3 regions of the Mucilaginibacter sp. 320_HR genome follow, and region 1 is predicted to be linked to each of the others. Evidence: riboswitches for the same ligand, from Rfam matches in the RefSeq annotation. Region 1 holds a riboswitch; each other region holds the start of a gene.
The links. A riboswitch is a leader RNA that binds a small molecule or an ion and turns the genes downstream of it on or off. The one in region 1 is predicted to bind S-adenosylmethionine.
Positions count from the first base shown of each region.

Region 1 (10,769 bases):
TTGTAGATATTGTCGCCTGCCGGAGAGCACTTTGTCTCGATGTTATAAAATACCTGCTTCTTGTGATTAGCCTTTAAATAGGTTTGTACCGAGTCAATGACATCCCCAAGCTTCGGAATATAGGTCTTTACCTTCCTCTGCTTCGGAAAATTGCTGTACAATTTAGAACCCACATCATATTTACTCAAATCAGCATAATTCATTTTATAAAGCACCAGCGATTTGGCTTGTTCGGGCGTGATCTCCTGGCCGTTAGGATCCAGCGTGAAAAGCGGATTAATAAACTCGTCGTGCGAAAGTACCACCTCGTTATCAGACGTAATGTGGGTGTCCATTTCCAGGCTGGTAACGCCCAGGTCTATGGCGTTCTTCATGGCGACAATGGTGTTTTCGGGCATGAGCGACCTGCCCCCACGGTGAGCCTCTGTATCAAACGCCGGGAACTCCGCGGGTTGCATAAGTAAGTTGCTGCTGATGGTAAATCCAGATAATGCAATCAGCGATAATCCTGCGATAAGATAAATTTTCCTGTTTTTCATTCGGCATGTTGTGTTCGCCAAAATTATAGCCGTAATGTTAGCACAGTATTAACAATAAGTACTGATGCGATTATTTACAATTCCCGCTTAAAAAATATAAAACGATAGATCAGGCGCCCATCAACAAGTCCTGGCATTGCCTGGCTATTTCCAGTTCTTCGTTTGTGGGGATCACGAGTACCCTTGTTTTTGCCTGGGGAGCACTAATGTCGCGAATACCGCTTTCTCTTAATTCATTTTTGGCAGTATCTATACCGATGCCCAGGTATTCCATATCTCGGCATACCAGCTCGCGTGCGAGCGCGTCGTTTTCGCCAACACCTGCTGTAAACACTATTGCATCCAGCCCGTTAAGAACGGCCGCATAAGCGCCAATGAATTTTTTGATACGATAGGCGTACATTTCATAAGCCAGCTTAGCCTCAACAATGCCCTGCCGGTAAAGCGCGCTTATATCGCGCATGTCGTTGTGGCCTGTTAAGCCAAGCATGCCGCTTTGCTTGTTCAGCAGATTTTTCAACTGTTCCGTAGTGTAGTTGTTTTGTTCGGTAAGGTATAACAGTACAGATGCATCTATACTACCGCTGCGTGTACCCATAATAAGGCCATCCAACGGCGTAAGCCCCATGCTGGTGTCAATACATTTACCAGCGTTTACTGCGGCCATGCTGCAACCATTGCCAAGGTGTATGGTAATTACTTTAGCATCCGGCTTGCTGAGGTAGTGTGCTGCCTCCCGGCTAACATATTGATGACTGATCCCGTGAAAGCCATAAACCCTTATGCCAAGCTCATGATAAAGCGTGTTAGGTATAGCATAACGAAATGCCTTCTCAGGAAGGGTTTGATGAAATGCGGTATCAAATACCGCCACTTGCGTAGCCGCTGGGAAAGTTTTTTCTGCTACCTTAATGCCTTCGTAATGGCCGGGATTATGCAGCGGTGCCATCGGAAACAAGGCCTGTATTCTGTCTTTTACTTCGGGGGTTATAACCGTCGTGTGCGTTAATGTTTCTCCGCCATGCACAATACGGTGGCCAACAACGTTGATGTCCGCTGCGCTTTGTACAACGGCAATGTCCGCTCTTGTCAATAGCTCTGCTACAGCCAGCATGCCTGCTTCATGGTCTGCAATTGGCTGCTCTATACGGATAACATCTTCCTTGTTATCAAGGCGGTATTTATGAGTTATCTGCGCGTCACTATGGCCTATCCGTTCTACAAGGCCGCTGCAAAGCGGTGTAACAGATCCCTGTATGAAGAGCTGGTATTTAATAGAGCTACTGCCCGAGTTAATCACAAAAATATTCATGTGCAAGAGTATAGTTAGCTATCCTGGCTTTGGATAGCAGTAATAATAACTGTATTAAAAACGTCGTCAACGGTGCAGCCACGGCTAAGGTCATTTACAGGCTTGTTCAACCCTTGCAACATTGGTCCAATTGCCAATGCGCCTGTTTCGCGTTGTACGGCTTTGTAGGTGTTATTACCGGTGTTCAGGTCAGGGAAGATGAGTACACTTGCTTGCCCGGCCACTTCAGACCCCGGCAGCTTTTGACGGCCTACTACAGGATCAACAGCCGCATCGTATTGTATTGGCCCTTCAACTTTCAGGTCCGGACGCTTCTCTCGTACGAGTTGTGTAGCCCTCCTTACCTTTTCTACGTCTTCGCCCGAGCCGGACGTGCCCGAAGAATAAGAAAGCAAAGCGACCCGCGGCTCGATACCAAACCTGGAACTATTATCTGCCGAAGAAACAGCTATTTCTGCAAGTTCTTCTGCGGTAGGGTCGGGGTTTACGGCACAGTCGCCAAATACCGAAACCCGGTCTGCCAGGCACATAAAGAATATAGATGATACCGTAGAAATACCCGGCTTGGTTTTGATGAACTGTAGCGCGGGCCGTATGGTGTGCTGCGTAGTGTGTACAGCACCTGATACCATTCCATCAGCATGGCCTTTATAAACCATCATGGTGCCAAAGTAAGATACATCCGTCATCAGGTCGCGTGCCATCTCTAGCGTTACGTTCTTACTTTTTCGAAGCTCATAAAGCGTTTGCACGTAGTCGTCATAAAAGGAGGAGTTAGCAGGTGATATGATATTAACCTGGCTTAAGTCTACATCTATACCCAGTCGCTTTACGGAGGCCGCTATTTCTCCCGGATCGCCCAGCAACGTGATATTTACCAATTGCTGGGAGATGAGCCTTGCAGTGGCTTGAAGAATACGGTCATCGTTACCCTCCGGCAAAACGATATTTTTGCGCTGCCGTTTCGCCCATTGTGTAAGCTGGTATTGGAACATGTGGGGTGTCATCGCGTCCGAGTGGAAGGTCACCAGCATTTTTTCCAGCGAAGGAACATCTACATACTTGTTAAATGTTTCTATGGCAAGCTGTATCTTCTTTGAATTGTCAGGCGTTATACGCGCCTTAACAGATGCGATGTTGTTGGTAGTCTCGAAAGTGCCGGAGTCTACGGTAAGTATCGGTACAACATTCTGCAATCCTTCTATCAGGCGCATTACGGGCTCCTCGGGTATACTGCCCGCTGTAAGTACAATGCCTGCAACCCTGGGGTAACTTGCAGACAAGTTGGCCTGCAGCGAACTGATAATAATATCGCCGCGGTCGCCCGGCGTTACTATCAATACGTTCTCCTTTAAATAATTTAAAAAGTTCGGCACCTGCATGGCGCCGGTTACAAAATGATCTACCTGGTTGGTAAGGTGTTCCCGCCCAAAGAGCAAACGTCCGTTCAAACGTTCAAAAATGTCGTTTACCGTAGGGTTTTCGAGTGTTTGCTCTGCAGGGATAACAGAAACCAGGATGTTCTCGGGCAGTTGCGCCATAAGCAGTTGCTTCACATCAGCGGTTTGGGTGGATTGCACCCTATTGGCCACCACGGCAAGCACCTGTATGTCGTGCGACTGGTAAGCACGCCAAAAATTGAGCGTGTCCTGTACAATCTCGGCAGTAGTTTTATTATCGCCAGATACCAGCAGTAAAACCGGTGCATTCAGGTTTTTGGCAATTAACCTGTTTGTTTCAAACTCAAATGCTGTAGCGGGGCCTGCAAAGTCGCTGCCTTCTACAACGGTGTAGTCATAGGCAGCTTCAAGTGTTTTAAACCTGCTGATGATTGCGTCCAGCATATCGCCTTGTCGCCCGTCCTTCAGGTGTTGCATTGCATCTTGCCTTGTAAACGCGTAGGTGTCTGCATATGCCTGCGGCAGTTGGAAGTGCGACAGGATGGTTTGTATATGGCTGTCCGGCTGTTCTTGCGGAGCAAGCGGTATTATAGGTTTAAAGTAACCTATTTTTTGTGCCCTGCCCAGCAGCATGGCTACCAGCCCAAGCGCAATAACTGACTTACCGCTATAGGGTTCAGCAGAGGCTATGTAAATGCTTTTAGTCAAAGTAAATAATGTATAGTTTTTACCAGGCAAAGGTAAAGCTAACTGCTTGCAAATACCTGTTGTAAATTAATAAATAAGGTGATTGAAGTCGCCTTTGTAAGTTGTCATAGCTAACAAGTAGCACAGCCTTATTGTTTATTGTGCAAGGGCGGGTGTTTACTTGGTTTGGTGGTAATTGGAAGCAATGCAAGCGAGATAATAATTTATTTTGAATAAAATCTATAAATTCTATAGTCTTTATATTTTATTTATATATTTGCAGCGAAATAGTTCTTTATAGTTATCAAGAAAGACCGAGGGAAAGGCCCTGTGACGTCTTAGCAACCTGTACAATAAGTATAAAGGTGCTAATTCCTGTCTGCCATTGGCAGAAGAGATAATGTTTACAATACATGCTTAGCTGTCAGGCTTATCAGTACACAATATCTCCCCGGTGCAATCTTGATGGCTAAAAAGCAATATTGTTAATGCTATATTATTATGAAAACACATTTTACATTGCGCTCGCTTTTTAATCACTCGCTATCTTCATCTGCATGTTTCATGCAAGGCATGCGTTGTTGCTGCTAATTTAATTTCCCATACAGCTGAGGCTTGCAGCCTCTTATTATTTAAACATCCTTTACAATAGCTTACTGCAGCGCAACTGCCTTATGGCTTTCGTACGGGCATTTTTTACCTTTTACAATTAATAGTCATGTCAAAACTTTACAAGCTATTGTTGGCGGCTCTACTGCCATTTTTATTGCTGCAAACTGCCCTTGCCCAAACGGCTAAGGTTAGCGGCGTTGTTACCGCCCGGTCAGACGGGCAACCGCTCCCCGGTGTTACGGTATCGGTACAGGGTTCTACCAACGGCACCCAGACCGATGTACAGGGCAGGTTTTCCCTTAATGCAAAACCAAATGATGTGCTGCGGGTGTCTTACCTAGGCTTCACCACGCAACAGATCACGGTAACACAAACCGACGCGCCGCTGCAAATAGTACTGGTAGAAGCCGCAAATTCATTAAACGAGGTGGTGGTAACCGCGCTTAACATCAGCAAAGACAAAAAGTCATTGGGTTACGCGGTGCAAAGCCTAAAATCGCGCGATATATCAGAAGCTAAAGAAAGCAACCTGGTAAACGCGCTTGCCGGTAAAGTTGCCGGTGTACAAGTAACCAACAGCCAGGGCGATATGGGATCATCACGTATAGTTATCCGGGGTGAAACATCTGTATCGGGTAATAATCAGCCACTGTTTGTGGTAGATGGGGTTATAGTAGATAACTCCCAGTTCCAGGGTGCAAACGGCTCAAGGGACTTCCCTAATGCAATCTCAGACCTCAACCCTGAGGATATAGAATCTATAAGCGTACTTAAAGGGCCTAACGCTGCTGCACTGTACGGGTATCGCGCAGCTGCAGGCGTTATTCTAATCAAAACTAAAACAGGTAAGGGTGCTAAAGGGCTCGGCATCACCATAAACTCTAATACCAGCTTTGCAACATTGAAGGTTTTCCCTGATTATCAAAACCAGTTTGGGCAGGGATCCAACGGAAAATTCAGCTACGTGGATGGCAAGGGCGGAGGCGTTAACGATGGTGTGGATGAAAGCTGGGGCCCTCCGTTGGATGGGCGATTGATCCCGCAATTCAATTCCAACGGTGTTGCGGTACCTTTTGTAGCGCACCCTAGTAACGTACGCGATTTTTTTAACACAGGTGTCACCCTAAACAATGGTGTTGCACTTGCAGGCAGCGGAGACAAGTATGATTTCAGGTTGTCATACAATAACCTGCATCAAACCGGTGTGGTGCCTAATTCATCACTGGGCCGTAATTCATTTTTATTGAACACCACATTTAGGCCAACAGCAAAGCTTACCGTTACTACTATAGCTAATTATATTAAAGACGATGCAGGTAACCTCCCGGGCGCTTACGGCCGCAGAGCAACCAGCACCATGCTTCAGTTTACATGGTTTGGCCGCCAGGTGGATATAAGCCAGTTGAAAAACTACAGAAACCCTGATGGCAGCACCTTTAACTGGAACAATAGTTACTATAGCAACCCCTATTTCATCGCGTATGAGAATACAGTTGGTCAGTATAAAGATCGCCTGATTGGCAGCATCGAACTGAATTACAAAATTGGTGGCGGTCTGTCGGCAAATTTTAGGACCGGTACCGATTTTTACAATGACCGTCGCAAAATAAAGGTAGCCTATGGTACCAATGGAACACCATTCGGCTCTTATGAAGAAGACGCTTATCACGTAAGCGAAACCAATACCGAAGGCAGGCTGCAGTACACTAAAAAGCTAAATAAGGATTTTTCATTGGATGCATTTATTGGTGGCAACATAAGTACTATTGTAAACGAGCAAAACGACCAGATAGCACCTAAACTGGCAGTTGCTGGCCTTTACACACTTAGTAACTCACGCGACCCGCTGGTATCATCAAATTACTATGGCAAACTTAAAACATACAGTTACTTTGCCTCTGCACAAATCGGATATAAAGATTATGCGTTCCTGAACCTTACCGGCCGTAACGACTGGTCGTCTACTTTACCTGTAGCAAACCTTTCGTACTTCTATCCGTCGGTGAATGGTAGTTTGGTATTATCTCAGGCACTTGATTTTAAAGGTGATGCTTTGAGTTACCTGAAACTAAGAGGCGGTTGGTCTAAAGTAGGTAAGGCCGCTACACCTTATCAGCTCATCAACACATATAACTTTACAGCGCCTTTTGGCACCAATCCGCAGCAGAGCGCTAATAGTATAGATCTTAACCCGAACCTAAAACCTGAGACAACAACCTCCGGCGAAGCGGGCTTTGAGGCAGGACTCCTGCGAGACCGGGTGCGTTTGGATGTTAGCGTCTACAACACAAACAGTATCAACCAAATACTTAATGTGGATGTTAGCCCCTCTACAGGTTATACACAAAAGCTGATAAACGGTGGTCGAATTAATAATAAAGGGCTGGAAGTACAACTAAGCGGTACGCCAATAAAAAAGAATGATTTTTCATGGGATGTAACCGTGAACTATTCGCTTAACCGCAGCAAAGTAGTATCGTTAGATGAAGAAGGCAGGCTTCAAAGTTATATACTTGGCACCAACCGTACGGTGCAGGTACTTGCCGCAGTGGGGAAACCTTACGGTACACTGTTTGGCAACGCTTACCAGCGTGATGCTTCCGGCAATATCATTATAGATAACAGCGGTGTGCCGGTTATTAATCCTTCCAAGCAGTATCTGGGTAAGTACACACCTGATTTTTCCGGAAGCATTAACAACAGTTTCTCTTATAAAGGCATTAATTTAGGTTTCCTGGTAGATGCCAGATTTGGAGGATCCATCTATTCTAACACCAACAGAACAGGAACTTACACCGGGGTGCTGGCATCAACGCTAGCAGGCCGTGGTGCACAAAACGGCGGATTAAGCTATTACTATCCAAGTAACAATACTTCGGCTAATGCAGTGCAAGTTAACGCAGGTGCTGCGGCACCAAACGGCGAAACTGTTTATGACGACGGTATGGTATGGAAAGGGGTAAAGGCAGACGGCACAGCAAACAGTAAAGTTATACCTGCACAGTCTTACTATAAGGGCTTTACCAATGTCGACGAGGCCTTTGTTTACAGCGCATCATTTATAAAGCTTAGGGAAGTTAAGCTAGGCTACACTTTCCCGGCTAGGTGGGTAAAAGGGATAGGGCTGCAAGCGGCAACAGTATCGGTTGTTGGCCGTAACTTATGGATCATTCACAAGAAAGTGCCAAATATTGACCCGGAAACGGCATTTAACACCGGCAACGGTCAAGGCCTTGAAGACCTGACGCTGCCTACTGTGCGCAACATTGGCTTTAATGTTAATCTTAAATTCTAACTATCATGAACATCAAACATATATCAGCATTAATACTATCTGCCGCGGTTATACTATCAACGGCGTCGTGCAAAAAGGACCTGCAGGAGATAAACAAAAGTCCGAACGCATCGGAAAACGCGCAGCCTGATTACCTGCTTACTGCAGCTATAAAAAACACAGCCGACACGTATTGGGGGACTGCCAATAACATGGATGCAAGCCTGCTGTTTGTACAATACTGGGCGAAAATACAATACACCGACCCGGACAGGTATATCTACTCTAACAATGCTTTCCAGGAGTTGTGGACAGTAGGTTATTCCAAAAGCATAGTGAATCTTAATCAGATAATAAAGCTGGCAGACGCGCAGTCTAATTACAAAGGCGTGGCATTGGTGCTGCGTTCATGGACTTTTCAATTACTTACCGACGCGTACGGCGACATACCATATAGCCAGGCGACTAACATTTCGCAATATCTTACCCCTGCTTACGACAAGCAAAAGGATGTGTATTTCGCCTTGTTGGAAGACCTGAAAACGGCGCAGTCTTCGTTGAACGCCTCAGGACCGGCAATCCTGGGTGATGTTATTTACGGCAATAACATCACTTCATGGAAGAGATTTGCCAATTCGCTGCGCTTGCGGATAGCTTTGCGCATAGCAGACCGCGAGCCCGATAAAGCTAAACAGGTGCTTGCCGAAATACAGGCAGAGGGCAGCGGCTACATAAGCAGCAACAGCGAGACAGCACAGTTGGTTTACCTGGCATCACCAAACCAAAATCCTATAAGTAACCTGTTCGACACCAGGGATGACTACCGCATAAGCAAAACTGTTGTTGACAAGCTTTTTGCACTGAATGATCCGCGTCTGCCGGTTTACGCCAGCAAAACAAAAGATGCCACGCCAAATACTTACGTGGGCATACCAAACGGATTGCTGGTTGGGGATGCCAGCAACCTGGGCTTTACAAAAACATCGAAACCAGGTGCCTATTTTCTTGCTCCAGGTGCACCGGCAGTTATTCAAAGTTATTCGGAAGTGCTGTTTGGCCGTGCAGAAGCTGCAGCAAGGGGCTTTACAACAGAGAATGCAGGTGAACTATACAAGCAAGCGATTACAGCATCGTTAAAGCAATATAGCGTAAGTGATGCTGATGTTGCCACTTACCTTGGCCAACCTGCTGTACAGTATAATGCCGGTAACTTCCGTAAATCCATAGGCGATCAAAAATGGCTCGCGTTATTTGGACAGGGATTAGAAGCATTTGCAGAGTGGCGCAGGTTAGATTATCCTCAGCTTCAGCCTGCGGTAGCTGGTTCTCTAAACGGAAAATTGCCGTTAAGATTCCTGTACCCGGGTACAGAGCAATCTTTAAACGGTACTAACTATCAGTCCGCGGTATCTGGTCAGGGCGCTGACGTATTAACAACCAAACTTTGGTTTGATGTAAATTAGTGAAGCTAATATCATCTACTTAATAAACAGCAAAGTATTGTTAGAACAAAACGCCTTGATGCATAATCAAGGCGTTTTGTTTGTAGTGCGGAGAGGGAGGGATTCGAACCCTCGATACGCTTTTGGCGTATACACACTTTCCAGGCGTGCTCTTTCGACCACTCAGACACCTCTCCGTTTTGGGCACGCAAAGGTAAAATATTTATCCGTAAGGGCAACAAAAAAGCGGCTACCCAATGGATAACCGCTCAAAACGAAAACTCTAACTCACAAAAATCAAAACTTATATACTCTATCTTACTAAGTTATACCTAATAGAGTGTTTTAAATGCTAAAGGTTTAATCTGCTAAAACAAGAGGCAGCTTTACGCAGATATATTTTTTTAGCTTATGTTTGCTCCGCAATATCCGGCTGCTAAGCCGGGTGTATTATCGCACTAACGCAGATGCTGAACATCAACGAGATAAAGAAACCCATTGCTGCAGAAATTGATGTTTTTGAGGAGAAGTTTAAAGCCTCTATGCAAAGCTCTGTTCCGTTGCTGGACCGTATTACCCATTATATTGTAAAACGGAAAGGCAAGCAGATAAGGCCAATGTTCGTTTTTTTCTCCGCCAGTATCTGCGGTGGTATTAACGAAAGCACTCACCGCGGAGCTGCACTGGTAGAACTCCTGCACACCGCAACACTGGTGCATGATGACGTGGTAGACAATTCTTATCAGCGCCGTGGGTTCTTCTCTATTAATGCGCTTTGGAAAAATAAAATAGCAGTGTTGGTAGGCGATTACCTGCTGTCGAAAGGGCTGCTGTTATCTATCAACAATAACGATTTCAGCTTGCTAAAGATCGTATCAGAAGCGGTCAAGCAAATGAGCGAAGGAGAGTTGTTGCAAATTGAAAAAGTGCGGCGCATGGATATTGGGGAAACCGTGTATTATGAAGTTATCCGTCAGAAAACGGCGTCGTTAATTGCTGCGTGCTGTGCCTGCGGAGCAGCTTCCGCCGGAGCAAGCGAGGAAGTAATAGAAAAAATGCGATTGTTTGGTGAAAAGATCGGCATAGCATTTCAGATAAAGGATGATATGTTCGACTTCGGCACCGATGACGTTGGCAAGCCATTGGGCATAGACATTAAAGAGAAGAAAGTGACCCTGCCGCTAATATATGCTCTAAGTAATACCGGCAGCAGCGAGAAGAAGCGGATTATTAACCTGGTGAAGAACCATAATGATGATTCTAAAAAGATCACCGAGATCATCAACTTTGTAAAGCAAAACGGCGGATTGGATTATGCCGGGATACAAATGAAAAAATACCAGGATGAAGCATTTGCTATTCTTGATACCTTCCCTGCAGGTGATGCACGCACAGGGCTGGAGCAGTTGGTACGATACACTACAGAGCGTAACAAGTGATACATTTACATTCAATTGATAGCTCTCATCTATAAGCCTGTTCGGCAATCTTTCATATAAACTT
Region 1 covers NZ_JCAWAI010000001.1:523,392-534,160, forward strand. The annotation lists gene AC59GT_RS02340 (glycerophosphodiester phosphodiesterase family protein) at 1-539, opposite strand, end outside; gene AC59GT_RS02345 (acetate/propionate family kinase) at 649-1,851, opposite strand; gene pta (phosphate acetyltransferase) at 1,866-3,959, opposite strand; SAM riboswitch class I at 4,237-4,342, shown strand; gene AC59GT_RS02355 (SusC/RagA family TonB-linked outer membrane protein) at 4,657-7,845, shown strand; gene AC59GT_RS02360 (SusD/RagB family nutrient-binding outer membrane lipoprotein) at 7,851-9,287, shown strand; tRNA gene AC59GT_RS02365 (tRNA-Ser) at 9,376-9,463, opposite strand; gene AC59GT_RS02370 (polyprenyl synthetase family protein) at 9,734-10,705, shown strand.

Region 2 (10,769 bases), on a different contig from region 1:
ATGACCAAGGATTTGGCTATTACCATTAAACCAAAGGTTGAGCACGGTACCGATTACCTGTACACCGAGGAGTTTTTGGAAGCCATTGACGAAAACTTAAAAAAGAAGTTGGGTAAGTAATACTTAACAATATAATAAAAGCCCATTCTGATCAGGATGGGCTTTTTTATTGATTGTGCTTTTATTCAGTTGGTACCGAAAGCCTCCGTACGTTTACATCAGCAGCTATAAAACGTTTCAATAAAAGTTTGGTTAGCGTAACAGCAACGCTTATTTTAGCCGCACAAACTAAGGCAATACCTGTACTTAGTTTTTTGTTGATTTACCTTTCTAAAACATCATATCATGTCTGCATTGTATCCGTTAAAATTTAAGACCATATTTAAAGATAAAATATGGGGAGGCCATAAAATTGAAACTTACCTGCATAAAAATATAGGCGACCTGCCTAATTGCGGCGAAACCTGGGAAATATCGGGGGTAAGTTCAGACGTCTCTGTTGTGGAAAGCGGCGCGCTGCAAGGCCAGTCATTAGATAAACTGCTGCAACAATACAAAGCAGAGCTGGTAGGAGAGAAGGTATATAACCACTTTGGTGATACATTTCCGCTGCTGGTAAAGTTTATTGATGCCAATGATGACCTGTCTGTACAGGTACACCCAAATGACGAATTGGCCAAGAAACGCCACAATTCCTTTGGGAAAACAGAGATGTGGTACGTTATAGAGGCCGACCCGGGCTCCTCACTTATCGCGGGTTTTAACCGCGAAATGACGGAACAGGAATACGTTGAAGCACTTAATAGCGGGCATATTATGGATATACTGAACCGTGAAGATGTAAGCGCGGGAGATGTGTTCTTTTTACCTGCCGGCCGTGTGCACACAATAGGTAAAGGCCTGCTTATTGCCGAAATACAGCAAACATCAGACATTACTTACCGCATATACGATTTTGATCGCGTAGATGATAAAGGGCAAAAACGTGAGCTGCACACCCAGGAAGCACTTGCTGCAATAGATTACAAGCATTATCCCGAATATAAAACGCAATATACCCCTGAGCAGAACGAGACCGTTGAACTGGTGAAGTGCCCGTACTTTACCACCAATGTTCTTGACTTTACGCACGCTACCACGAAGGACTATTCAAACCTCGATTCTTTTGTGATACATGTTTGCGTTGAAGGTGAATACACCATTAAGCATAACAGCGAAGCCTACAATGTAAAAATGGGCGAGTGTATTTTATTGCCTAAAACCATTAACAACGTAGCATTAGAAACTACTGCAGGATTCAAAATACTAGAAAGCTATATTGAGTAGATAGTAATATACTTCTAAAATGTTATTTAAGGAAGACGCGGTAATTCGCGTCTTTTTTATTGAGATACTAACCTATTTGCTGAAAGCCGAAACCGGGATCTATGGAGTTGAAGATGTCCTTCATGTAAGCCTCGTCTATAGGCTTAAGGATGTAATCTTTAATTACAGAATTATTTTTTGCACGAATAATATCATCTATGTCAATTGATGAGCTGATAGCGTAAACCGGGATTTTTTTGCCCAAACGAGCTTTAATTTCCTCGTAGTTGCAGGTAAATTCCCAGCCGTTCATTACCGGCATGTTAATGTCGACAAATATTACGTCGGGTAAAGTGTGGGTGTTAACGGGGTCTTTCAGGTAGTCAATAGCTTCTTTGCCATTGCTAAAATCAAGCGTATCAGCGTGTATACCCTTAATTTGCACCAGCTTTTTAAAGCCGTAAACAAAAATTTCATCGTCATCAATAATACAGGCAGTCATTCTTTTTCTTTCATCACTCATTATACAGTAGTATCTTTTACGATAACTTTACTGTAAATTTAGTGCCAACATCAACGGTACTCTCTACGTCTATACTCCCGCCCAGTGCTTCTACCTGGTTGCGTGTCATGAAAAGGCCTATGCCTTTGGCATCTTTATTATTATGGAAGGTGCGGTACATACCAAATAATTGGTCGCCGTAGCGCTGCATATCTATACCCACACCATTATCTTCAAAAACGAGGTAGATGTGTTCTTGCTCTTTGTAAGTATAACAGGTAATAACCGGTTGCCGCTGCAGGTGGCGGTACTTAATTGCATTGGTAAGTAAATTTTGGAAGATGCTTTCCAGATAGGCGGGTATATAGCTTATCTCTTGCGCGCCGCTAAAATCAGTGTTAAGTTGTACGTTCGTAGCCTTTATGTTAGTGTCCAAAGCCGCCACAACATTGTTAAAGATGTTTTGGAAGGCTACCGTTTTACGCTCTTTGCCTATCTCCGATTGTATTTTGACGATCTCATCCAAATGACCCATGGTAGCGGTCAGGCTGTGGCTGATGGTTTTTATATGTGAAAAAATCTCTTCCTTATCTGCTTCGGCTGTGCTTTCTTCAAAAAGGTTAACCATGAATTTGAGATTGCCCGCATGCGAACGAAGGTTGTGCGAAACAATGTAGGCGAAGTTTTGCAAACGTTTATTTTGATCGTCCAGCAGGTTGATAGACGATTGCATACTTAAGCCTCGTCGTTTAATTATATCAATGTCCTGGAAAATGCCACGCACCTTGACGCATTTGCCATCATCGTCAATTATCGGCTCACCTTTTGCCCTAACCCAAATAACGTTATTTTTAGCCGTGCGAAACAGCATCTCTTGATCGTAAGGTTTGCAGTGTTTTATAGCATCGTCAATCGCCTTGGTAATTACAGGCTGGTACTGTGGTTCAAAAAAGCTGATTGCCTCGTCAAAGGTCATATTAACGTCGCCGTATAGCTGATATATTTCAAATATTTCGGGAGACATATAAAGGCTCATTGTTGATACATCTATTTCCCAACCGCCAATTCTGGCAATGCGGCTGGTTTCAGAGTACAAGAACTCTGCTTTTTTAGCTTTTAACTCGGTAAGTTTGTGATGGTCAATGTAGCTGAGTACTCCGTATATAAACCTGCCGTCGTCGCCATCGTACTTCAAAGCCGTACTTTCAAACCACTGGTACCCCCGGTGCCTTGTAAGCAAACGGACTTGTGCTACGGGCGCAGGCCCCGGCCCCGAATAATGGGTGGCCTTTATAAAGGCAGCCTTGTCCTCGTGGTAAAGAAGATTGTCGTAAAAGTTTTTGTAGGAGCACTCTATATCGCCGGGTTTGTAGCCAAGTAAAGTGTAAAACCCGGCAGACCACCGCGCCTTTTGCGTAACCTGATCATACTGCCAGATACCGGTGTTTACATTGTTTATTAAACGGGCAAGGCGTGCAGCACTTTCTTCAGAAAAATTATCTGTTACCGTATTGCTCATCATTTAACCCGTTTCTTCTCTTTTATTAAATACCTTATTAAACATATAGGTACAATTTTGGTACCTGTACAACGCTGTTGTTTAATAATTGTCTATATTTTTAATTTATTTAACTTTTGGTAGATAATATTTCCTTGCTAATGTATAAATTAATTCGCAGCATTATTTCATATTTAACATTATACCTACAGTTATATTTAAAAGTATTAAATTATTACTGCGTTATACGTCGTAACACGTAAAAGAGTTGTGGCATCAATAACTGTCATGATATGGACCTTAGCAAAAGGAATTAATTGTTATTCATTATTTCACCAAATGTTGTGAGAATAAATTTTTTATTTGTTTGTCAGGCACTTAGATGAAAAAAGTATAAAATTTATAAAGTCTATAGGAATTATAGATTTTATATCTATATTTGTATCGATATCGTTCTTTAAATATACTTATCCAGAAAGACAGAGGGAAAGGCCCTATGATGTCTTAGCAACCTGTACCGGTATTATACCAGTGTAAGGTGCTAATTCCTGCTCCGAACTAAACGGGGACAGATAAGCTGATTTAACAGAAAACAGAACGTTTGTAAAAGCGTCCTTTTGGCTTGTATTTAGCGCCTCATCAACACTCTTCCGGGATAATTTTATTGGTTAAACGTTTGCAATTTGCATAGCTTTATTGCAGCAAACCGATACTTAAAACTTAATAAAATTAAAAACATGAGCTTACGCATTGGCGACGACGCCCCAAATTTTAAAGCAAAAACATCAAACGGAGAGATAGATTTCTACGAATACCTGGGCGACAGCTGGGGTGTGCTGTTCTCGCACCCGGCGGATTATACGCCTGTTTGTACAACTGAACTTGGTAAAACCGCATCGTTAAAAGATGAGTTTGACAAGCGCAATGTAAAGGTGATAGCATTGAGTACAGACAACGTGGAATCGCACAAAGGGTGGATAAACGACATAAACGAAACCCAGGGCGTTGAGGTTACATTTCCTATAATAGGAGATGAGAGCAGAGAGATATCACAGGCATATGATATGATACACCCAAACGCTTCTCTTACCGCAACAGTACGCTCGCTGTTTGTAATAGGGCCTGATAAAAAGATAAAGCTGATCATCAGCTACCCGGCATCAACAGGACGTAATTTCCAGGAGATTTTAAGGGTAATCGATTCGCTGCAGCTGACCGCGTACCACAGCGTTGCAACTCCGGCCGATTGGAATGACGGTGAAGATGTGGTAGTGCTGCCATCCATAAAAACAGAAGACATACCGGCTAAGTTCCCTAAGGGGCATAAGGTGATAAAACCTTATCTCAGGACAACTCCGCAGCCTAACAAATAAGGCTGAAAGATAAAGTCGTGTGGCCGAGAGGATAGGTGAGGGTCTGCAAAACCTTATACGGTAGTTCGAATCTACCCACGACGTCTGATTTAAAGTGTTCTTATAGTTTTCAGGAGCGACCAGCTGAAGAGCCGGTCGCTTTTTTATTAAAGTTTATGCACGCACCAGGTAGTCATGCAACGGAGGTTTTGCACGTTGGTGGTTTTTATGGGCTCAAACAACTCACCGTTTAACTCACGGGTATAGTTCAGCAATATCTGGTGGTTTACCAGGAACCTTTCTGATCCGTCAGGAAGAAGGTAGTGGTTGTTGCCCAAAGGCAAGACTTTATCTTCAATACCTATGTCAGAGGCCAGGCGGGCAAAGAAATAACCACCCGGTTTAAGCACCCGCCACATGGAGGTGACCATCGCATCAAAGTGTTCAATTTTTTGAGCAAAGTGCAGTACTGCTGATGACCAAGTCGAAAGATGCACCAGCAAAGGGCAGGTCTTCCGCAGGTGCTACCAAAAAGTTTGCTGAAGGCAGCTTTGGTGCAAGCACCGCAGCCATATCGCGCACCTGTGCCACCGCATCGGGGTTAGGGTCTACTCCAAATAGGTTATAACCATTCTGCAGGAAATAGACCAGATTACGGCCACCGCCGCAACCTGAATCTAATATGGTTTGACAATTGCTAAAGGTGCCTTTTAACAGCTGATCGAACAGGTAAATATCGATATTGCCAAACTGTTGTTGTAGGGTGTCTTGCATGCGCTAAATATAGGGATAACAAGATTGCAGGTTACACAATAGGCTTTAAACTTCTTGATCATTTTTAAAAAGAAAGCTTATTTTCCTTAAAATTATCAATATACTTGTTACCGAGTACCCCGATCATCCAAATACCAATAAGCCCCTGTGTCTACACTAAAATTTACGTTGCTGCTAGGCTGCTGCCTGCTTGCATTAACTTCTTATGCACAGAAGAAAAACATCAATTATCGTTACCAGATACACCGCAGCGCATCTAAAATTAAGATAGATGGCCTGTTGGATGAGCCAGGCTGGCAATCTGCTGACACCACCAGCGACTTTGCTATGGTATTGCCAATGGATACCAGCCGGGCCAATGTACGCACCACCGTGCGGATGACCTATGACGATGATAACCTTTACATATCTGCCGTTTGTTATCAGCCTACATCGGGGTATATGGTGGAGTCGCTGAAGCGTGACTTTAACTTTGGTAAGAACGACAACTTTATTTTCTTTCTCGACCCTTTTGATGCCCGTACAGATGGTTTTAGCTTTGGCGCCAATGCAGCCGGTGCACAATGGGATGGAACTATGTATGAAGGCAGTAAGGTAGACCTGAGTTGGGACAACAAGTGGTATTCTGTAGTGAAGAACTACCCGGACCGGTACGTTTTTGAGGCGGCTATTCCTTTTAAGACCATCAGATACAAAAAAGGCATTCGCGAATGGGGGGTAAACTTCAGTCGTAACGATCTGAAGACAACCGAAAAGTCGGCATGGGCACCGGTTCCTCGGCAGTTCCCTACGGCTTCGCTTGCTTACACCGGCACCATTGTTTGGGACAAAGCGCCTCCGGTGGCCAACAGCAATATCTCGGTGATACCTTACGCGCTTGCCGGTGTCACAAAAGATTATACCAATCACACAGGCACTGATTGGCGTAAGGACGTTGGCGGTGACGTGAAGATCGGCCTGACCTCATCGCTCAATCTTGACCTAACGGTTAATCCGGATTTCTCCCAGGTAGATGTAGACCAGCAGGTAATTAATCTTAACCGCTACGAGTTGTTCTTTCCGGAGAAGCGACAGTTCTTCCTGGAAAACGGCGACCTGTTCGCCAACTTCGGCTATTCAGACATCCGCCCGTTCTTTTCGCGCCGGATAGGGCTCAACGCACCTATACGTGCCGGCGGCCGTATGACGGGTAAGATTGATAAAAACTGGCGCGTAGGTGTGATGGATGTGCAAACAGGGCAGTCCGGTGGGGGACACCTGCCGGCGCAAAACTTTGGGATTGTTACCCTGCAGCGGCGGGTTTTCTCCCGCTCTAACATCGGGATAATGTTTGTTAATAAGGATGGTACAGGCAGCGCGCCTAACCCAGGCAACACTTCGCCTGCTTATAACCGCAACCTGGGTGTAGAGTATAACCTCGCCTCATCAAACAACCTGTGGACAGGTAAGCTGCTTGGTTTAAAATCGTTCACGCCCGGTATAAAGGGTCACGATTATGTGCAGGCCGCGCACCTGCAATACCTAAGCAAATACTGGACGTTATACCTGCAGGAGCAGTACGTAGGGCGCAATTACAATGCCGAGGTGGGCTACGTACCCCGTAATGGCTACAACAAGCTTAACCCCTTGCTGCTGCATAACTTTTTTCCTAAAAGTGGTGTAGTGCTGTCGCACGGCGTGCAGCTATCGTCAAACTACTTTTTTGACGAGCATTATAAACGTACCGATAACGAAAGCATCCTGAGCTATATAGTTACTTTCCGAAATCGTAGCGTGCTCACCTTTTCAGGTCTGGATACTTACGTAAAGCTGCTTCGGCCGTTCGATCCTACGAACACCGGCAAACCGATGCTGCCCGTTGGTTTTGAGAACCACTGGAACACCGGCGATGTGCAGTACGCTTCCAAGCCGCAAAGCCTGTTCACCTACCTGGCCGAAGCTTCGTACGGCGGGTATTATGATGATGGTACCCGGTTAGCTTTGATAGGGCAAATAGGTTACCGATTCCAGCCGTTTGTAAACCTGTCGTTGAATTTGGCTTTTAATGACCTGCGCTTGCCGCAGCCTTACGGCCATAATAAATTCTGGCTGATCGGTCCCCGCGCGGATGTCACCCTTACTAATACGCTGTACTTTACCACCTATGTACAGTATAACGAGCAGGCTAATAACATGAACATCAATACCCGCCTGCAATGGCGCTACAAGCCTGCGTCAGACTTCTTTGTTGTTTATGGCGATAACTCCATTCCTTCACCATTTATGGCCAAGAACCGCCAACTGGTAATAAAGTGGACGTATTGGTGGAATATATAAGTGGGTCTTAAATAATAAAGCGGTTGCAAATTGACGACAGCCAATTTTTAACCGCTCTCAGCTAAATCTATTTTTTATTCAGCAGCGTTGTACTGCTCATCTGTCACCGGGTCCAGCCAGTTCACTATACCTTTTTCTGTGTTGATGCCTATAGCCGTATGGATCATTATCGAATCCGGCGATGCACCGTGCCAGTGTTTAATACCTGGCAATACGTTAATAGCACTGCCAGCTTCAATTTTTTGGATAGGCGAACCCTCTTCCTGGTAGTAGCAGACACCTTCTTTTACAAGTAGTATCTGGTTGCTGCCGTGCGTATGCCAGTTGTTGCGGGTGCCGGGTTCAAAAAGTACATCGCTTACGATGCAGTTAGTGTTATCGTCTGGTGCTACAAACGGCTTTAGCCAGGCGCGGCCGGTAAAGTAATCTGCAGGAGCCGGCTTATAACCTTCGGCTTGCATTTCTTCATCGGTGTAATGTTCCATGGTCGTTATTAGTTGTTGTTTTTTAGTGACGCCATATCAATCACAAAACGATATTTTACGTCACCCTTCAGCAAACGTTCGTAAGCTTCGTTGATCTCCTGTATGTTGATCATCTCGATATCGGCAGTGATGTTGTGTTCTCCGCAGAAATCAAGCATTTCCTGTGTTTCGGCAATGCCGCCGATCATTGATCCTGCAAAGCTCCTGCGTTTAGGTATAAGGCTGAAGGCAGCTACAGGCAGCGGCAGTTCCGGCGCGCCGACCAACGCTAAAGATCCATCTACCCGCAGTAAATTCAGGTACGCGTTTATGTCGTGCTCGGCAGATACCGCATCTAAAATAAAGTGAAGCTTGCCGCGGTAAGCTGCCATTTGCTCTGCATCTTTAGATAGCACCACTTCATCGGCTCCCAGCCTTTTAGCTTCGGTAAACTTAGATTCGGATGTGGTAAATGCCACCACCTGCGCACCCATTGCTTTTGCAATTTTGATGGCCATATGGCCTAAACCGCCAATACCTACAACGCCCACTTTTTGACCCGGACCTACCTTCCAGTGGTGAAGCGGGGAATAGGTTGTAATACCGGCGCACAGCAAAGGCGCGGCTGCTGCTGCATCAAGGTTGTCAGGTATGCGCAATACATAGTTCTCATCTACTACAACACTTTCAGAGTAGCCGCCAAACGTACGGCCACCCAGGTGTTTGTCGGGGTCGTTATAGGTTCCGGTCATACCAGGTTCGCAATATTGTTCCAGACCTTCTTTACAGTATTCACATTCGCGGCACGAATCTACCATACAGCCCACACCAACCAGGTCGCCTGTTTTAAATTTACTTACATGGTCGCCCACGCGCACAACTTTCCCAACTATTTCATGGCCTGGTACACAAGGGTAAACGGTACCATGCCATTCGTTCCTCGCGGTATGCAGGTCGGAGTGGCAAACACCGCAGAACAGGATATCTATCTCTACGTCATGCGGTGTAGGTACCCTGCGGTTGATGTTTAGTTGATTTAGAGGAGCTTCGGCTGCCTCGGTGCCAAATGCTTTAATGTTAGTTGTTTCCATTGGTTATTTAATTTCTCAAAAAGACACAAGTATAGTTGTAAGGTAGTCCTCCTTAATACGCTTTAATACCAAGCTTGCTTAGTGTTAAATTGTTTCAATTTTTGTTTGAGAGATGAATTCTTAATAGTGAAATATTTAATTAGAAGTTAAACATTCTTGAGCTAATGCTGTTCGCTTATCAGATCAATACGCTTATATCATGCCTTTAATCGTCCTTGCTTTCCTGTTAACTCAGCTGTTTACTGCCTTCCTTATTTGGTTAGAAGTTTATTTATGGCGCGAGTGGTATTTGTATAAAGATGTAGTAGGCCAACCGTGGGACCATGACTATGCGCAACGCTGCCTTATAGGAGCTATAGTGGTGTTGGTATACCTGTTGCTGGGCAAGCAGATACTCAGGATATTTATGGGTAAGAGCCGCCCCGGCGAGGACGAACCTGCAGCTGAACGCTGCCAGCAGCAACAGCAGCTTAAGATGGCCGACGGAACGGAGATACACATTGAGCACTGCGGCACACCAGGCAAGCAAACCATTATATTTATACATGGCTGGGACTCTAACAGCATGCAGTGGTATTATCAAAAGAAGCATTTTGGTAACGATTATCACCTGATATTAATGGACCTGCCCGGCCTGGGTAAATCAGGCAAACCTGCCGGTAATAATTATGAGCTGGAGCACCTGGCAGCGTGCCTTAAGTTTGTTATAGAGCAAACAAAGCCGCTTAACCCTATTTTATGGGGGCATAGTATGGGCGGGTTTACCATATTAACTTTCTGCAAAGTTTTTCGGGAGCAGCTTTCGGCAATAAAGGGTATTGTGTTGCAGCACACTACTTACACCAACCCAACAAAAACATCTATTTTAAGCGGCTTGCTTACCGCCATCCAAAACCCAATATTAAAACCTATATGCTGGCTTATGGTAGCTCTTTCGCCGGTGTTGTGGTTAAGCAAGTGGATGAGCTTTATCAACGGCAACAGCCTTATCATGACCAGGTTTTTAACCTTCGCAGGCACGCAAAGTTATCAGCAGCTAAACTTTGCAAGCTACCTGTCAACCCTGGCTTCGCCGGTGCTAACCTCACGATTTTAACACCGGCCGGTCACATGGGCCTTATGGAGCGGCACCACGAAGTTAACGAAGCGGTGAGCACGTTTATAAATGTTAAGGTTAATGCAGGCAGCGCTGATAAGTACTGATCACATAAGGGTATGTAAGCAGAAGCTTATAGACGACAAAGCCGGAAAGAAGCATATTACTTTTTCTTAGCCCCGTTTACGTTAACGATAATAAAGCAGGGGTGGGGTATGCCAAGCGTTGTGCCGGGTTTTACATCCAGGTAGGCTTTTAAATAGCCATCCACTATGCCCTTCATGGCTTTGTTTGAAGATTTAAGAAATTCGGGAAAGATGTAATTTACAGACCGTAAATAGTGCAGGGTACCCTTTTCGTCAATACGAACG
Region 2 covers NZ_JCAWAI010000006.1:223,106-233,874, forward strand. The annotation lists gene AC59GT_RS19800 (NADP-dependent isocitrate dehydrogenase) at 1-120, shown strand, start outside; gene AC59GT_RS19805 (type I phosphomannose isomerase catalytic subunit) at 346-1,326, shown strand; gene AC59GT_RS19810 (response regulator) at 1,394-1,828, opposite strand; gene AC59GT_RS19815 (PAS domain-containing sensor histidine kinase) at 1,845-3,329, opposite strand; SAM riboswitch class I at 3,770-3,884, shown strand; gene AC59GT_RS19820 (peroxiredoxin) at 4,043-4,678, shown strand; tRNA gene AC59GT_RS19825 (tRNA-Cys) at 4,692-4,762, shown strand; gene AC59GT_RS19830 (hypothetical protein) at 4,825-5,088, opposite strand; gene AC59GT_RS19835 (class I SAM-dependent methyltransferase) at 5,102-5,431, opposite strand; gene AC59GT_RS19840 (carbohydrate binding family 9 domain-containing protein) at 5,579-7,747, shown strand; gene AC59GT_RS19845 (cupin domain-containing protein) at 7,822-8,232, opposite strand; gene AC59GT_RS19850 (NAD(P)-dependent alcohol dehydrogenase) at 8,241-9,302, opposite strand; gene AC59GT_RS19855 (alpha/beta fold hydrolase) at 9,502-10,398, shown strand; gene AC59GT_RS19860 (hypothetical protein) at 10,562-10,769, opposite strand, start outside.
Region 2: another riboswitch for S-adenosylmethionine. It lies ahead of AC59GT_RS19820 (peroxiredoxin); the one in region 1 lies ahead of AC59GT_RS02355 (SusC/RagA family TonB-linked outer membrane protein).

Region 3 (10,769 bases), on a different contig from region 1:
AAGGGGCTTGCGTCATAATGTCAACAAAGAAAATATTAGTTGGGCTAATGTAGATATTGCTGATAATGCAGCCTAATTTTTCTGCACAAAAAAGCCCCTGCTGCATGCAGGGGCTTTTATATTTTAATTATGTCTGATTAAACTTTTTTAACGTTTACAGCCTGTAATCCTTTTCTGCCGTCCTCAACATCATACTCTACAGTATCGTTGTCTTTAATTGCGTTAACACCGCCCTGCACATCTTTGAAGTGTACAAACAGGTCCTTACCATCTTCAGTAACTATAAAGCCATAGCCTTTTTGTGTGTTGAACCATTTTACTTTTCCAGTTTTCATAAATAATAAATTAATGGATTAAAATTTTGTTAAATGATCAGTAAGTAATTCAACTGAGTATAATGGTTTATAGATCAAGTATGGAATGTACAACTATCTACATCAAATATATAAAATTATTAATATCCAAGTAAAATATTTTCCGGGCGTTAAGAAAATGTAAATTAGGCATTTAAACAACAAAAGCCGCCCTGTAAAGAGCGGCCTTTGCCTATAACAATTTTGTGGATTACAGGATTATTTTACAGCCTGGAAAAAAGCTACGTTTGATGATGGAGTAACTTTCAACAAGAACTCGTCGGTACCTTTCTTAAGGTCAACAAAGTACACTGTGTTCTCAAAGCTGTTATCTTCGCCGGTTTCGTATTTGATTACTTCTTTAGCAAAGTAGCCTTCGTATTTAGCTGCGATTTCTTTTTTAGCTTTTTCTGGAAGAGCTTTGTATTGTACAGTTTGTGTTGTACCAAGCAATTCGCCACGCAGGCTGTAGAAAGCTGACATTTGATTACCGTCGATAGTGAAAGTAGCTTTCTGGAAGTTACCTGTAACTTTCCAGGTCACGTTTTCAGCTTTAACAAAATCGGTGTTGAATTTAGTAATGGCAGCGTAAGTTGCATTATCGCCTTCGTTAGTTGTAGCAGCAGTGTTAGCAGCGAATGAGTTAACGGTGAACAGTGCAGCAGTTGCGATGGTTAAAAATATCTTTTTCATATGTCTTTTACTTTTTAATTTCTGCAACAAATTTACACCTGCGTTGAGGAATTTCCAAATAACTGCGTACTTTTAAGATATTTTCACAACAAAACCTATCTAAATGAAAATTTTTTAAAATTAAAGGTGATAGTTAGTGTATATTTTACAATATGCTAATGAAATGTACTCATCCTTATTGTAAAATATACACTAAGTAAATCTATTACCTGTTTAGTTGATGTTTATTACATTATACTGACACGTTGGAGTATTTCAACCATTATCTGCAAAGCCGGGATATAAGGTCATCCCGCCGTCCATGAATATAGTGGTGCCTGTAATGTAGTCCGACTGGTCTGAAGCGAGCCAAACAGCAAGGTTGCCGATATCTTCCGGCTTGCCTATACGGCCATAAGGTATTAGTTCCAATAATTTATTGAGTGCTTCTGGTGTATCCCAAGCCTCCTTATTTATCGGTGTTTGTATAGCGCCCGGCCCAATACCCACTACCCTTATTTTATGTGGGGCAAGTTCCTGCGCCATGCTCTTCATCATCAGGCTTATACCGCCTTTGCTGGCTGCATAGTTTACGTGGCCAGCCCATGGAATAACCTCATGAACGCTGCTTATGCATATGATCTTTCCTGCTGCTTTGCTCACCCCTTCTACCACGCCCTTTTTTATAAACTCGCGAGCAGCTTCACGTGCGCACAGGAACTGGCCGGTTAGGTTCACACTAATAACCTTATTCCATTCGTCAAGTGTCATATCTACCAGCTTGGCGTCCTTCTGCAAACCGGCATTATTTACCAGTATATCTACATTGCCGTATTTATCTTTAGCAGCAGCAAACATCTTTAGTACCTCCGGTTCCTGGCTTACATCAGCCTGAAAGACGAAAGCTTCCCCGCCAGCTTGCTCAATTTGCGCTAAAACTTCGTTTGCAGATTCTTGATTATGAACGTAGTTAACCAATACTTTTGCGCCTGCTGCCGCCAAAGCAATAGCTATGCCTTTACCAATGCCGCTATCTGCACCGGTAACAATGGCAACCTGATTTTTGAGAGTTGTATTTGAGATCATATTTACCTTTTAAAAGGGAATGCCTTTAAGTAAATATGGTTTTAAAAATTTGCAGAATGCTTGTAATTTGAGGTATTCGTTACCAGCTAGAGTGGTTTTGTCTATTGAAGACGGCTTCGTAATAGAGTGATCTTTTAAACTTGTTCTGCTTTACTAATAGCGGCTTATTTGAAGTAAAGAGATAGTGATACTCAGGTTATTGTATGATAACTTTATTGTGAGATACTAGCTCAATCGTGTTGTAGGAGTTTATTCAGCTTACTAATGGCCGATTTACCTTTTAATTTAAGAAGCCAAGTTTTGGGAACGTACGTTTTGAAAGTAGCCCAAGGACTATCTTTTAACTCATTCCCGGAAAATACCGAGATCAGATATGTAAAATGATTTTCATTCCAGGCCCAAACTGTCAAGCCTCTTACATCAACCACAAATCTTAAGCTATATTCTTTCGTTGCGGTCCAATCGCATATAGTTTCTTTCAGGCAACTGTGACATGAAAACTGCCAAAAATTTTCTCTAAAATCAGTATCTGAAAAGTGTTCAAAGCTTGCAGGTGCTTTAGTATGGACAAGTGCTGCTTTATTCAGACATCCAGGACAAACAACATTTAACATCCGCGGGTATCTGTAATGTCCATAACGGATATGGCTACTTCCACCTGATAGCATTGAGCTTTGCATAGTTAATCTTACAACGCTTTTATATAATCTAAAAATAAGTACAAGGCTTTCCTTTTATCTTCAGTAAGATCAAAGTCCAGTCGGTGCATGAGGTAGTCCTCCAGGTCGAAATCTGTACGTTGTGGAAGTTCTTGCAGCAGCTCTTTACGATGATTAAGTCCGTACTTTAATGCTGCATCGAAATCTTTCATGAAGTCGTCAGGGATAGGTTTGTTGGCTATCCAGGCAGCAAATACCATCGGCAAGCCCGTAAACTTCTGCCACTCTTCGGCAAGGTCATATACAAACGGATATTGGTCTGTTTTACCAAAGGTGCGGTCGCCAATTTGTACAAAGGCAGTACGCTCATCAGTAGGCTCCGCATAGTCTGCGGCATCAATAATCAGTTCCGGCGATACTTTCCAATAGTTCTTTAACAGCACTTTCGCGAGGTTGTTAGAACTGCGTGACTGCGGGTCTAACTGAACACGGGCAGCTTCCCTGATGTCGCAGTTGCTAAAGATGAATACCGAGTTTACCGGGCCAACCGCGCCTATACAATAAGCCGAGACAATTTCCCACTGAGGCAGGCTGAGTGTAGCCGCCACGGGTATAAGGCCGATATCGGCTTTGTCATCAATTAGTTTTTGAGCACAGTCCGATGGCATATCAAGGCTCAGGTCTATCCTGTCCATTATGGCCGAGCGCTGTAGTCCGTATAAGAAAGGTTTTGTGTTGGTATAACTAACGGCGGATATTCTGATCTTTCTCACGTATCTGTTCTGAATTCTTTAAATGTTGAGCGTTGTTGAAATCGATGATCTCGTATCTTTCACCATCAAAGGCAACTTTATAAAGTACGAGATTTTGATGGGGAAAGCTGTCCATCTCGGTAAGCGGCTTGCCGGTAAGTACGCATAGCAGCAAACGCAAAGCACGGCCGTGCATACATATCAAAACCGTTTTTTCTTCGGGATGGCTCATGATAACCTTCAAGGCCTCCCGCTGACGAATCTCAACTTCGTTGGGACTTTCGCCACCTTCAAACTTAACGTCGAGGTCGCCGCTTACCCACGCCCGCATTAAGTCAAGAAAAGCACCTTTTGTTTCAGGGCTTGCGGGTTGCCCCTCGTATTTACCCCAGGCCAACTCGTCAAGTCCCTCCAGCTTTTCGTAAGGGATGCCTGCATCAATAAAGGGCTGTATGCTTTGCTGCGTACGCTTCAGCTTAGATATGTATATCTTATCAAAAGGTACATCCTTATAAGCATCATAAAACTGATGCGCTTGGGCCCGCCCCTCCTCGTTAAGATCAGTATCGCGGCCGCGGCCCTGTACTATGCCTTGTCTGTTAAGTTCGGTTTGTCCGTGGCGTACTATGTATAGCGTCTTTATCATTTTGTTAGATGCAGAAGGCCAAGCTTCAGAATTATTCCACTTTAAGCTTTATTCATTCTGCTTTTAGCTTAATTGATTACCGGCAGTTTGTAGTAGCGGGGTTTTTCCTGTTCCTCAAACTGATGATCTTTATAATCAGTTACTACGTTGTACAGCGTATCCCGTTCTATCGGGTGCCGTCCTGCATTTTTTATTAACTCTACCAATTGCCTGGTACTCATAGCAGGATGTTGTTCCTCCGCACCTGCCATAGAGTATATTTTGGTGGTATCATCCAGCGTACCATCAATATCATCCACACCAAAATTAAGTGAAAGCTGTGCCGTTGTCCGGCTGATCATAGCCCAGTAAGCTTTTACATGGTCAAAATTGTCCAGGTAGATACGTGCTATGGCGTAGTTGCGCAGGTCTTCCACTACTGTGGATTCCGGCACGTTGCTCATCTGATTGTCTTGATTACGGAACTTAAGCGGTATAAAGGTTTGAAATCCGCCGGTACGGTCCTGTAGCTCGCGCAGGCGCTCCATGTGGTCAACCCTGTGACAGTATTCTTCTATATGGCCGTAAAGCATGGTAGCGTTTGAGCGCATCCCCAGCTTATGCCATTCCTCGTGTATGGCCAACCACTGGTCGCCTGTACACTTGTCTTTGGCAATTTTGTCACGCACCTCCGGGTGAAATATTTCGGCTCCTCCGCCCGGCATTGATTCCAGCCCGGCATCCTTCATAAGCTTCATGCCGGTAGCATAGTCCAGCTTCGCTTTCTTGAATATATAGTGATATTCTACCGGAGTAAGCGCCTTTACATGCAACTCGGGACGATGCGCCTTGATCCGGCTAAATAGTTCGGCATAAAAGGGAACGTCATACTGAGGCAATACGCCACCCACAATATGTACCTCTGTAACAGGTTGATCATCGTATTTCTTTACAATGTCCAGCATTTCTTCCATGGTGTACTCCCACCCTTCGCCACGCTGTTTAATCAGTCGCGAGTAAGAGCAAAACTTACAATCGTATACGCACAAATTTGTTGGTTCGATGTGGAAGTTACGGTTAAAGTAAGTTTTATCGCCGTGTTTTTGTTCGCGTATGTAGTTGGCTAAAACGCCGAGGTAACCAAGTTCTGCTGTTTCGTAGAGCAGTACGCATTCGTTAAAAGTTATGCGTTCTTTTTGAAGAACCTTTTGAGCGATGGCCTTGAGTTCGGGTGAAAGCTGCGGGTTGTTTATCAACACCTGGAGGGCTTCTGGTGCTTCCATTTAACAAAATAATTTAGGCAAATGTAGCAAAAAGCGTGGGTATGGGGCAAAGTCAATTTAAGCCATTGGTGTTTGAACATCTAAAATGACGGTCAGTTTACCAAATCGGATAACCTCACGCGGGGTGACCTTTATCGAACCTAGCAAATCCTGGTATTTTTCCAAAGTAGATAATTTTAATGCGCCGCCTTGCAGCGTTTCTCCCAAACCATTTTTCTTCTACTAAAAAGTGTGGAAATTGAAGGTTTTGGAACGGCAAAATGTCCTTATATGGCTACTTGATCTCTTTCACAAACACCTTGATTTCTTTTATTTTAATACCGGTAAAACAATCGTCAGCACAGTTTTTTGGCACATAGCCTGCGGATGAAATAACACCGTTGTTTTCAGCTTCGAAGTAGATATCATTTTGCTTTTTGTCGACATTAAGCCATTCGTGCTTAGCTTTGGTATACACTTCATCTATGGTGAGTAATGGGTGCCCGTCGGTGTGGGTGTTTAATGTAGCGCCGCTTTCTGTCCAGCTATTTTCTACCACCAGTTCATTTGTATTTGGCTTGTAATGACCTGATTTATATTCGCGCAGATTTACCTTACCGTTTACAACTGTCAGCTTTGTTTCTGCATGGAAACCTGTCCAGGAGCCGAAGTACGCAATATAAGAGTAGGTATTGTTAGATGAGGACTTAAAATCTGACCATGCCTCGAGACTTTGATCCAGATCTGTGTTAATACCTTCCTTTTTGCAGGCAGAAAGGCTAAATATTGTCAATAGTACAATTGTGTAAAGGTATTTCATCAGTTTAGGGGTTTGATGTCTTGAGGTAATTACGTTGTGGATATGAATAACGCTACAACATTGCTGGATATTTCTTTTTATTTTGGCGGCAGTAATAATGTTGAATATGAATCTGGAAACTATAGCGATACACGCAGGAAACCATATAGATGAAACATCAAAAGCTGTAGTACAGCCTATTATAATGGCTACGACTTTTCAACGCGGCCAGGAGGGCGGTTACCCGGGCGGGCACATGTACAGCCGTGCATCAAACCCTAACCGTGCTTTACTGGAGAACGTATTAGCGAAACTGGAGGGCGGTATAGAGGCTGCAGCTTTTTCTTCCGGTAACGCAGCGGGAATGTCGGTGTTTCAGGCGTTGGAACCTAGTACCCACATTATTGCCCCTGATGATATGTATCATGGGCTTCGTAATCAACTTAAAACACTTTTTGCAGGGATATTGGAGTTTGATTTCGTTGACGTAAATGATCAAGGGGTTTTAAGGTCATACATAAAGCCAAATACAGGTGTTATATGGCTGGAGACGCCCTCTAACCCATTGTTAAAGGTTACAGATATTAAACAAGCTGTTGCAATAGCTAAAGAACACGGCATTAAGGTGGTTTGTGACAATACTTTTGCAACGCCGGTTTGCCAGCTGCCATTAGCTTTAGGCGCAGATTTGGTAATGCACTCTACAACGAAATACTTTGGTGGGCACAGCGATTTGATGGGCGGAGCGCTGATTACCGCAGAGAAGAATGAATGGTGGGAGAAGATACGCAACGTACAAACCATGGGTGGCGCTATCCCCTCGCCTATGGATTGTTACTATCTTACTCGCAGCATAAAAACACTGCCATACCGTGTTCGTGGGCATGTTGCAAATGCGCAGTTACTTACAGCTTATTTGGAAAAACATCCTAAAGTAGAACAGGTACTATACCCAGGCCTGCCATCACACCCCCAACATGAAATAGCAAAAGGGCAAATGACTGCTTTTGGCGCAATGTTCTCCTTTACGGTTAAAGGTGGCGAGCCAGAAGCGCGAAGGGTAATAAACACCCTTAAACTATTCACCCAGGCTACTAGTCTTGGTGGTGTGGAAAGCTTAATAGAACACCGTGCATCCGTTGAAGGTCCTGATACCAAGACTCCTTTTAACTTGTTGAGAGTATCCCCAGGACTTGAGCATATAGATGACCTTATTGCTGATCTGGAGCAAGCTTTAGGTTAATGGCGGTATGTTAAACAGTTGCTACGCGCTATTTATGTATTCAACACAACGCAAATTCACCAAATGTTTATAGCATGTTAATACCTGATTGACTTTTAGTAAACAAGTTTGAAGCATGAAAATTACTATTATAACTGGTGTTTTATCGGTGTTGATGTATACCGTAGCATCCGCTCAAATGAAGAGCTCGTTCGGCTTGGGTGCAGGCGTAAATCAGCCTTTAGCTGCAGGGTTTAAAATTGGATGGGGCGCTATAGCTCAGGGCAGTATTCGTTTAAACGATAAATTGGGGCTTGTACCCGCCATTGGGTACGAACGACTTAATGCTGAAACAAACCATACCTACACAATTAACAATGCCATTTACATTACCCGCAAAGCGGATATTTTGTACGCCGGATTAGCTGCAAAATACTATATAACAAATAGCATCAGCCTTAAGCTGGGAGCTATGGGGTATTTTGTGGCAGGCAGTGACGATGTTGTTGCAGGGGTTTACCCGTCGTTTGCGTTAGCTTACGAGCCTACAATCAACAACAGGAAAAACATCGAAATAAGCCTCAGGGCAGATGCAATAAAGTTGCGGGCCGATCCAGACTATACCAGGGTGATAGTAGGTCTGCGGGTGGTATATAATTTTGCTTTCAGAAGATAGCAATTTAGTTTACTACTTCTGGCAGTAGCTAAAAATTGATTCTCATTGAGGCATGTACAGGTAAGTAATATTTATGATATGACAATAAAATTGAAATATTATTTGGATAGTAAAATTATATCGCCATATATTTGGAACATTATTTGGTAGCGATACCTTGATCAATTCCCCTCAAAAGGATTTTGGTTTATAAAGAAGCGGCGAGAGATCAGGCTCAAAGAACCGCTGGCAACCCTCCGGAATGGAGAAGGTGCCAATTCCTGTCCCGGAAAATAACCCCGGGGGATATAAATTTTTAATCATGAAAAGTACGATCCACTTCCAGCACAATAATAAGCAATCACAAACGGTTAACCGTTCTGCATACAACCATATAAATGGCTGTATTTATATGTGTTGCTGCTGCTAGCCGGTAAACACACGTCCCTTTTATTTCTGAAGAAACGTGAAAAGCAGGATACCTTATCCTGCGCCTCAATCGTAATATTTCAACAAAATCCTTAAAATCTACAGAACATGTCAAGCTTAAAATTCGAAACTTTACAACTACATGCCGGACAGGAAGTTGATGCCACTACAGGTGCTCGCGCTGTCCCTCTTTACCAGACCACATCGTACGTTTTTAACAGTGCCGAGCATGGTGCAAACCTCTTTGCCTTAAAGGAATTTGGGAATATATATAGCCGTTTGATGAACCCCACCACTGATGTGTTTGAAAAACGCATTGCAGCTTTAGAAGGTGGTGTTGCTGCACTGGCAACAGCCTCGGGCCAGGCGGCGCAGTTTATTGCTTTGAATAACATATTACAGGCTGGTGATAACTTTGTTACCTCTCCTTTTCTTTATGGTGGCACTTATAATCAATTTAAAGTTGCTTTTAAGCGCCTTGGAATAGAGGTTAGGTTTGCCGAAAGCGACACTGCTGAGGCTTTAAAAAAGCACATAGATGATAAAACAAAAGCAATTTACGTAGAAACCATCGGCAACCCAGGATTTAACATTCCCGACTTTGAAGAGGTTGGCAAGTTGGCAAATAAACACGAGCTACCACTTATAGTCGATAATACATTCGGCGCGGGGGGGTACCTGTTTCGCCCGTTGCAGCACGGGGCGCACGTGGTTGTAGAATCGACCACTAAATGGGTGAATGGCCATGGTACCAGCATTGGCGGAGCTATAATCGACGGCGGCAATTACAACTGGGGTAATGGTAAATTCCCGCAGTTTACCGAACCTGCAGAAGGTTATCATGGTTTGGTGTTTGCTGATGTATTTGGTGTTAATGGTCCTTTTGGGAACATACAATTTATTATCAGAGCTCGCGTAGAGGGATTGAGAGATTTCGGTCCGTCACAATCCCCTTTTAACGCCTGGCTTAATATACAAGGGCTGGAGACGCTTTCTTTACGTGTGCAGCGTCACGTAGACAATGCACTGGAACTAGCTAAGTGGCTGGAGCAACATCCGCTGGTTGCTAAAGTCAACTACCCAGGTCTGGAGTCATCACTTCAACACACATTGGCAAAGAAATATCTTAAAAATGGTTTTGGCGCCGTACTGTCATTTGAAATCAAAGGTAATAAAGAGCTTGCTTCCAAAGTAATCGACAACCTTAAGCTTGTAAGCCACTTAGCCAACGTAGGCGATGCTAAAACATTAATTATCCAGCCATCGGCTACAACTCACCAGCAACTAAGCGAAGCCGAGCAAGCCGCAGCTGGTGTAACACCGGCAGGGCTTAGGGTAGCTGTGGGAATAGAACATATTGATGATATAAAGGCAGATTTTGAACAGGCATTTGCTAAAATAGAGCAACCTGAACTCGCATAACGATTTTAGTTTTTTTAGTTTTTAAGTGATGTTATCAGGGAGCAACCAAATAAGTTGCTCCCGCGGTAACGATAAAAAAGAAATGAGTTTACAAACTTTTAAATACACAGGCACATTTGAATTTGAAAATGGCCGCAAGTTAAAGGGTCTGCAAATAGGCTATCATACCTACGGTACTTTAAACAAAAAAGCTGATAATGTAATATGGGTATGCCACGCTTTAACTGCAAACTCTGACGTATTTGACTGGTGGAACGGCCTCTTCGGAGAAAATGACCACTTTAATCCAGATGAGCACTTTATAGTGTGTGCAAACATTATCGGTTCACCCTATGGCTCCGATAATCCGCTTACTATAAACCCGATAACAGGTCAGCCTTATTACCTTGCTTTTCCTGAATTTACCACTCGAGATCTGGCGAGAGCGCACCAACTCCTTGCAGATTGCCTGGAAATATCAGCTATAGAGATACTGATCGGCGGTTCGCTTGGAGGGCAGCAAGCTATGGAGTGGAGCATAATTGAGCCTGAACGTATTAAGAATTTGATACTTATTGCCACTAATGCGCGCCATTCACCCTGGGGTATTGCTTTTAACGAATCTCAACGCCTGGCAATCACTGCTGATCGTACTTTCTACGCCGGAGCGCCGGATGGTGGTGCTAAGGGCTTGAAAGCCGCTCGCAGTATAGCACTCCTATCCTACCGTGGTTATAAAACCTACGACATTACCCAGCAGGAAGAGGATAGCACGCTTTTAAGTGACTTTAAAGCATCATCTTATCAAAACTACCAGGGACAAAAACTTGTGAATCGCTTTAATGCATATAGCT
Region 3 covers NZ_JCAWAI010000002.1:574,920-585,688, forward strand. The annotation lists gene AC59GT_RS08160 (MFS transporter) at 1-16, opposite strand, end outside; gene AC59GT_RS08165 (cold-shock protein) at 138-335, opposite strand; gene AC59GT_RS08170 (hypothetical protein) at 573-1,046, opposite strand; gene AC59GT_RS08175 (SDR family oxidoreductase) at 1,302-2,111, opposite strand; gene AC59GT_RS08180 (menaquinone biosynthetic enzyme MqnA/MqnD family protein) at 2,800-3,543, opposite strand; gene AC59GT_RS08185 (histidine phosphatase family protein) at 3,515-4,168, opposite strand; gene mqnE (aminofutalosine synthase MqnE) at 4,237-5,430, opposite strand; gene AC59GT_RS08195 (hypothetical protein) at 5,705-6,229, opposite strand; gene AC59GT_RS08200 (trans-sulfuration enzyme family protein) at 6,336-7,451, shown strand; gene AC59GT_RS08205 (hypothetical protein) at 7,567-8,106, shown strand; SAM riboswitch class I at 8,291-8,400, shown strand; gene AC59GT_RS08210 (O-acetylhomoserine aminocarboxypropyltransferase/cysteine synthase family protein) at 8,623-9,936, shown strand; gene AC59GT_RS08215 (homoserine O-acetyltransferase family protein) at 10,019-10,769, shown strand, end outside.
Region 3: another riboswitch for S-adenosylmethionine. It lies ahead of AC59GT_RS08210 (O-acetylhomoserine aminocarboxypropyltransferase/cysteine synthase family protein); the one in region 1 lies ahead of AC59GT_RS02355 (SusC/RagA family TonB-linked outer membrane protein).